2 linked regions of the Verminephrobacter eiseniae EF01-2 genome follow. The protein of the gene in region 1 interacts with the protein of each later gene in a pairwise test. Links are inferred from orthologs where the notes say so. Each region holds a gene or a part of one and is shown on either strand. Other genes may lie near its edges.

What was found. Proteins that work in one complex are often made in the same cells at the same time.
Region 2: the proteins of recO (region 1) and recR interact in binary tests that used the Escherichia coli proteins (3 or more experiments, as listed by UniProt). The link is inferred for Verminephrobacter eiseniae EF01-2 from one-to-one orthologs.

Annotation. Positions count from the first base shown.
Region 1 is NC_008786.1:2,645,366-2,648,469, reverse strand. Bases 32-2,894 are described here. They hold recO (DNA repair protein RecO), read right to left. Parts: upstream 1,914-2,894; coding sequence 1,149-1,913; downstream 32-1,148. Other genes in these bases: VEIS_RS11475 (LOG family protein), read right to left, coding at 2,414-2,894; VEIS_RS28655 (hypothetical protein), read left to right, coding at 2,037-2,402; VEIS_RS11485 (pyridoxine 5'-phosphate synthase), read right to left, coding at 364-1,152; VEIS_RS11490 (holo-ACP synthase), read right to left, coding at 32-332. In the rest of the region: more of VEIS_RS11490, read right to left, coding at 1-31; more of VEIS_RS11475, read right to left, coding at 2,895-3,104. UniProt on the Escherichia coli protein: Involved in DNA repair and RecF pathway recombination.
Region 2 is NC_008786.1:574,676-577,739, forward strand. The notes cover bases 144-2,966. They hold recR (recombination mediator RecR), read right to left. Parts: upstream 1,939-2,966; coding sequence 1,348-1,938; downstream 144-1,347. Other genes in these bases: VEIS_RS02470 (IS5-like element ISVei5 family transposase), read left to right, coding at 144-1,238; VEIS_RS02480 (YbaB/EbfC family nucleoid-associated protein), read right to left, coding at 1,956-2,288; dnaX (DNA polymerase III subunit gamma/tau), read right to left, coding at 2,314-2,966. Outside these bases: more of VEIS_RS02470, read left to right, coding at 1-143; more of dnaX, read right to left, coding at 2,967-3,064. UniProt on the Escherichia coli protein: May play a role in DNA repair. It seems to be involved in an RecBC-independent recombinational process of DNA repair. It may act with RecF and RecO.

The sequences.
Region 1 (3,104 bases):
CCCTGCAAGCCCCGGGCCTCGCCGCATTGCCTGGGCGCACCGTGCAGCGTGATCGCGGCTTGGCCAGCGGGCCGTTGCAGCACCACTTCAGCCACAGGCGCGGGCCCATGGAGCCGCGCAAGCACAGGCCGGATCGATTGGCCGAAGGCGGCTTTGCGCTGCGCCAAGCCGCGCAGACCCCGGCCGGACCAGCGGACGCTGCGCTTGCGCCAAGCGGGCCGTTCGCCATCGGCCAACGGCCTGCGTGCCAAACGCTCGCCGTGGCGGGCCAGGCCGGCCTGGATGCGGTGCACGGCGCAGATGCCGATGCCGATGCCGGTGCCGTGGATCATGTAATGGGGATGGCTCGTGGCGATTTTCTTGTCATGCAGCGGCTGCCATCCCCGCCCGGATGCAGTCCAGATAGGCCCGCACCGTGGCGCCGTAGCCCAGTTCCAGCGCGTCGGCAATCAGCGCATGACCGATCGAGACTTCCAGCAGGCCAGGGACTTCGCGCACGAAGGTCGCGAGGTTGTCGCGGTTCAAGTCATGCCCAGCGTTCACCCCCAGGCCCGCGTCCAGCGCAGCCTGGGCTGCGGCGCGGTAACGCGCCAGCACGGCGGCCTGCTGCGGCTGGCCCCACGCGGCGGCATAGGGCTCGGTATAGAGTTCGACGCGGTCGGCGCCCAGCGCCTTGGCGGCGGCCATCTGCGCCGGGTCCGGGTCCATGAACAGGCTCACGCGCACCGCCAGCGCCTTGCATTCGGCGATCCAGGGCGCCAGACGCTCGGCGTCCTGCGGCAGGCTCCAGCCATGGTCGCTGGTGAACTGGTCTGCGCCGTCCGGAACGAAGGTCGCTTGCCGGGGGCGCAGCGTGCGGATGAAGTCCATCAGGTTCTGCGCCGGGTTGCCTTCGATGTTGTACTCGCGGTCGGGCCAGGCTTGCATCAGATCGGCCAGCTCGAACACATCCTGGCGGCGGATATGCCGTTCATCGGGCCGGGGGTGCACCGTGATGCCCTGCGCGCCGGCCTGCAGGCACAGCCGGGCCGCCTTGGTGACGCAGGGAATGGCCAGGTGGCGCGTGTTGCGCAGCAGGGCCACCTTGTTGACGTTGACCGAAAGGGCGGTCGCAGGGGAAGCGGGCGGTGTCGGGTGTCGGGACGGGTTCATAGGGCCTGCAGATCGATCATCAGTTGGCGGGTGCGCAGCATCGGGCTGCCGCAATGGTATTGCAACAAGGTCCGTAGCTGCGGTTTGAGTTCGGCGCACACCGGGGCGCAGGCGCGCACCGTCGCCTGGTGGCTGGCCGCGTCATCGAGCGCGTGCTGCAAGACCTGCCACTGGTGGCCGGGCAGCGCGGCGCGTTCGGCCGCAGCGGCGGCGCGCAGGCCGCCCTCGGGCACCAGCGTGTAGCGCGTGTCGGCCTGTAGCGGCGCCAGCGTCATGGTCTGGGCGGCAAGACTGGGCAGCAGGCCGATGGCGCGCAACAGCAGCAGTTCGAAGCTGCGCAGCACGGGCTCGAGCGCATCGCCATGTTCGCTGGCCAGCACCCGCACCACGCCTGTGTAGGCGTCGAACAGCGCTGCGTGCGGGTCCGAGCGTGCCAGCAGGCGCAGCAGCAGTTCGTTCAGGTACAGGCCCGACAGCAAGGCATCGCCGGTGGGCATCACATGGCCGCCCACCCACTCTGCGCCCTTGAGGGTGTGTATGTCGGCGTTGCCGTCTGCGGCCAGCGCATAGCTCAGCCACAGCGGTTGCAGCGGCAGCAGCACCGGGCGAAAGTTGGAACTGGGCTTTTTCGCGCCCTTGGCCACCAGCGCCACGCGCCCCTGGTGGCGGCAAAAGACTTCCAGGATCAGACTCGACTCGCTCCAGTCGTAGCTGTGCAGCACGAAAGCGGGTTCATCGGCAATGCGCTTGGCGGCAGCCATACCACGTCAAGCCTGTGCCCAAACCGGACGATCCAACGCGCGCGCCAAAAAGCCCGCGGCAGGGGGAAAAATCATCCTGAAAACCGCAGTTCGCATTCTGTGACCTTGTGTGGATAGAGCCTGGTGTCGCGTCACCGATCATCTGTCGGTCTGCGCTGGCCATCGAAGCGCATCGCGGCGTTGCATCGCTTGCCAATACGCTCGGTATTGGCTGCGCGATGCGCCTTGCGCTACGCTCCGATGGCTGCGCGCAGCCTACGACATCTGATCGGTGACGCGACACTGGGCGCGGGTCGGTTGGGGCTGATTGGGGCCGGTTGGGCGCATCCACCCGGGCGAGTCTCTCACATCACCCCGGTCCGCACCGGCCCTGGCTTGCCGGGTGGTGGCAGGGGTGGACGCGGTTTTCAGGGGATCGATGGTTTGCGCCATGTTCGTGGCGCGCAGCGGTCGCGCCAATCTGAACGGCGCGACCGCTTCTGCCGATGATCGAAATGCCATCACAGCCGATAAAAGCCCCGTATCAAATCCCAGGCTTGCCCTGGCTCATCGGCGTAGTGGAACAGCGCCAGATCCTGCGCCGAGATCGTGCCTTCTTCGACCAGCACATCGAAGTCGATCAGGCGCTTCCAGTAGCCGGAGCCGAACAGCACGATCGGAACGGGCTTGGCTTTTTGCGTCTGCACCAGCGTGAGCACCTCGAATAGTTCGTCGAGCGTGCCAAAGCCGCCGGGGAAGGCCACCAGGGCCTTGGCCCGCATCATGAAGTGCATTTTGCGCAGCGCAAAGTAGTGGAACTTGAAGCTCAGCGATGGCGAGATGAAGCGGTTGCCGCTTTGCTCGTGGGGCAGTGCGATGTTCAGGCCCACGTTCAGCGCGCCGGCCTCATGGGCTCCGCGGTTGGCCGCTTCCATGATGCCGGGGCCGCCGCCGGTGCAGATGTACAGGCGCTCGGCCGGGCACCGGCTTTCGCTGTAGTCGGCCACCAGCCGGGCGAACTGGCGCGCATGCTCGTAGTAGCCGGCGTTGCGCACGGCCAGGTGCGCGCGTTGCACGCGGCGGTCGTCGCCGCTGGACAGGGCCTGCGCCAGTTCGGTTGCGGCTTGCTCGGGCGCGACGAAGCGCGCGCTGCCGTACACCACCACGGTGCTTTCGATGCCTTGCTCGGCCTGCCCCAGGTCGGGCTTGAGC
Region 2 (3,064 bases), 2.1 Mb from region 1 along the record:
TCATGGCCAGCCTGCTGTATCTGAAGCACGTCTACAAGCTCAGCGACGAGGAACTGGTCGAGCGCTGGGCCGAGAACGTGCAGTGGCAGTTCTTCAGCGGCATGACCTTCTACGAGCCACGCCTGCCCTGCGACGCCACCCAGATCGGGCGCTTCCGCTCGATCCTGGGCGAGGCCGGTGTCGAGGAACTCCTGAAGGCCACCATCGACACTGCGGTGGCCTCCAAGGCGATCAAGCCGGCCGAGTTCGAGCGCGTGATCGTGGATACCACCGTCCAGGAGAAGGCCATCGCCCACCCCGTGGACTCCCGCCTGCTGGAGATCGCCCGCGCCAAGGTGGTGGCTGCCGCCAAGCGCGCGGGCATCGCGCTGAAGCAGACCTTCGCCAAGGAAGGCAAGAACCTGCGCCGCAGGGCTGGCGGCTACGCCCACGCCAAGCAGTTCAAGCGCTTGAAGAAGGTGCTCAAGCGCCAGCGCACGGTACTGGGTATCGTGCTGCGCGAAGTGCAGCGCAAGCTTTGCAAGTTGCCTGCGACATCGGTGCCTGCCGTCGATCGCTTGCGCGCACTGATGGGCCGCGCCGAGCGCATTCGCACCCAGCGCCCGAAGGACAAGAACAAACTCTATGCATTGCACGCGCCCGAAGTTGAGTGCATCGGCAAGGGGAAGGCGCGCCGGCCTTACGAGTTTGGCGTGAAGGTCAGCGTGGCCGTCACGCACAAGCAGGGGCTGGTGGTCGGTGCGCGCAGCTTCACGGGCAACCCGTATGACGGCCACACGCTGGCCGAGCAACTCGAGCAGGTCAAGATCCTGACGGAGGACACGGGCGCCAGCCCGAAGCAGGCAGTGGTGGACCTGGGGTTCCGGGGCGTGGACGCAGCCAATCCGGGCATCCAGATCATTCATCGGGGGCGCTTCAAGTCCTTGACCGATGCCCAGCGCCGCTGGCTCAAGCGAAGGCAGGCGGTGGAGCCCACCATCGGACACCTGAAGCACGACAACGGGATGGATCGGTGCTGGCTGCAGGGTGCCACCGGTGACGCGCTGCATGCAGTGCTGTGTGCGGCGGGCTACAACATCCGCTGGCTGCTGCGCGCCATCATGCGCCTCGGGCTCAAGGGCCTTTTATTGCGCCTGATCGCCTTGCTGCGCACGCTCATCGGCGTCCCCCACTTCTTCGCATCCAACGAAATCACGCCATCACGCGCCGCCGCGCGGTTCGCTGCGATAGCGAAATGAATTTCGCAGGTCCGACTCGGTATGGGCTGCGCGATGCGCCTTGCGCTGCGCTCCGATGGCTGCGCGCAGCCTGCGACATCTGATCGGTGACGCGACACTGGCCTGCCGGTCAACGGCGATCGACCAGCGCATGGGCGATCGTGCCCAGGTCCACATACTCCAGTTCACTGCCCACCGGCACGCCGCGCGCCAGCCGGGTCACATGCAGCCCCTGGCGCTTGAGCGCCTGGCTGATCACATGGGCCGTGGCTTCGCCCTCGGCATGGAAGTTGGTGGCCAGGATCACTTCCTGCACCCCGCCCTCGGTGGCGCGCGCGATGAGTTTTTGCAGGCCGATCTCCTTGGGGCCGACGCCGTCGAGCGGGCTGAGCCGCCCCATCAGCACGAAGTACAGCCCTTTGAAAGCCCCGGTGCGCTCCAGCGCTGCCTGATCGGCAGGCGTCTCGACCACGCACAGCCTGGTGGCGTCGCGCCCCGGGTCCAGGCAGGTGCGGCAAGTCTCGGCTTCGGTGAAGGTGTGGCAGCGCGCGCAATGCTGCACCGACCCCAGCGCGTCGTGCAGCGCCTGCGCCAGCGCCTGCCCGCCGGCCCGGTCATGCTGCAGCAGATGAAATGCCATGCGCTGCGCCGACTTCACGCCCACCCCCGGCAAACGGCGCAGCGCCTGTATCAGCGCATCGAGGGCGTTGCTGGAGGACATGCGGCGTGCGCGCGCCTTCAGAACGGAAATTTCATGCCGCCGGGCAGGCCCGGCATACCGGCGGTGAGCTTGCCCATCTTCTGCTCCGAAGTTTCCTCGGCCTTGCGCACGGCGGCATTGAAAGCCGCCGCCACCAGGTCTTCCAGCATGTCCTTGTCCTCCGCCAGCAGGCTCGGGTCGATGCGGATGCGTTTGACATCATGCTTGCAAGTCATCAGCACCTTCACCAGGCCGGCGCCGGATTCACCTTCGACTTCGATCAGCGCCAGTTCGTCCTGGGCTTTTTTCAGGTTGTCCTGCATTGCCTGGGCTTGCTTCATGAGGCCGGCGAGCTGTCCTTTGTTGAACATGGGGGTTTCCTTTTTGCTGGAGGGTTCATGCAGGTTTGACGCTGCCCGGCACGATTTTCGCGCCGTGCTCGCGCATCAGCGACTGCACATAGGGGTCGTTGGCCACGATGGCCTGCGCGCGGCGCTGGCGTTCGGCGGTGGCGGCGGCATTGCGGCGGGCGGGGCTGTCGCAGACGACGCCCAGCTCGACACGGATTTGGCTGGCATGGCCTGCGGCCTGTAGCGCGGCGCGCAGCCGCTCGCGCGCCGTGGGTTGGTTCAGCGACTCGCTGTCGACGCGCAGCAGCCAGTGCCCGTCGTCGCGCGCCAGCAGTTGCGATTGCAAGGCCAACTCGCGCGCCAGCGCCGTGATGGCCTCTGCGGCCAGCAGTTCCTGCACGGTGGCATGCCAGATGTCGCCCTCTTCGGTCGGGGTACAACGCTCCGATACAGGCGCTGGCATGGACGCGCAATGCGGCGTGGGCTGCAAGCGGGCTCCGGGTTCGGGTGTCACCCGCACCGGAATGGCTACGAATTCAGGCGCATTCTGCAACGGTGCTGATTGCACCGCAGCGGCACCGGACTTCTCGGCACCGGCCGGGTCGAGCAGCGCCGGCGCAATGGTCTGCGCTGGCGCCACAGGGTCTGCCGGGGTGCTCGCAGCCGCAGCAGCAGCAGCCGGTGCCGGTGCCGGTGTTGGTGCCGGGACCGGCACGGATACCGGCACCGCGCCCGAAGGGGCGGCTTCAGGCTGGTGCAGGCTTTTTTTTTCGCTCGGCGCGCCGCCGGGCTTGAAG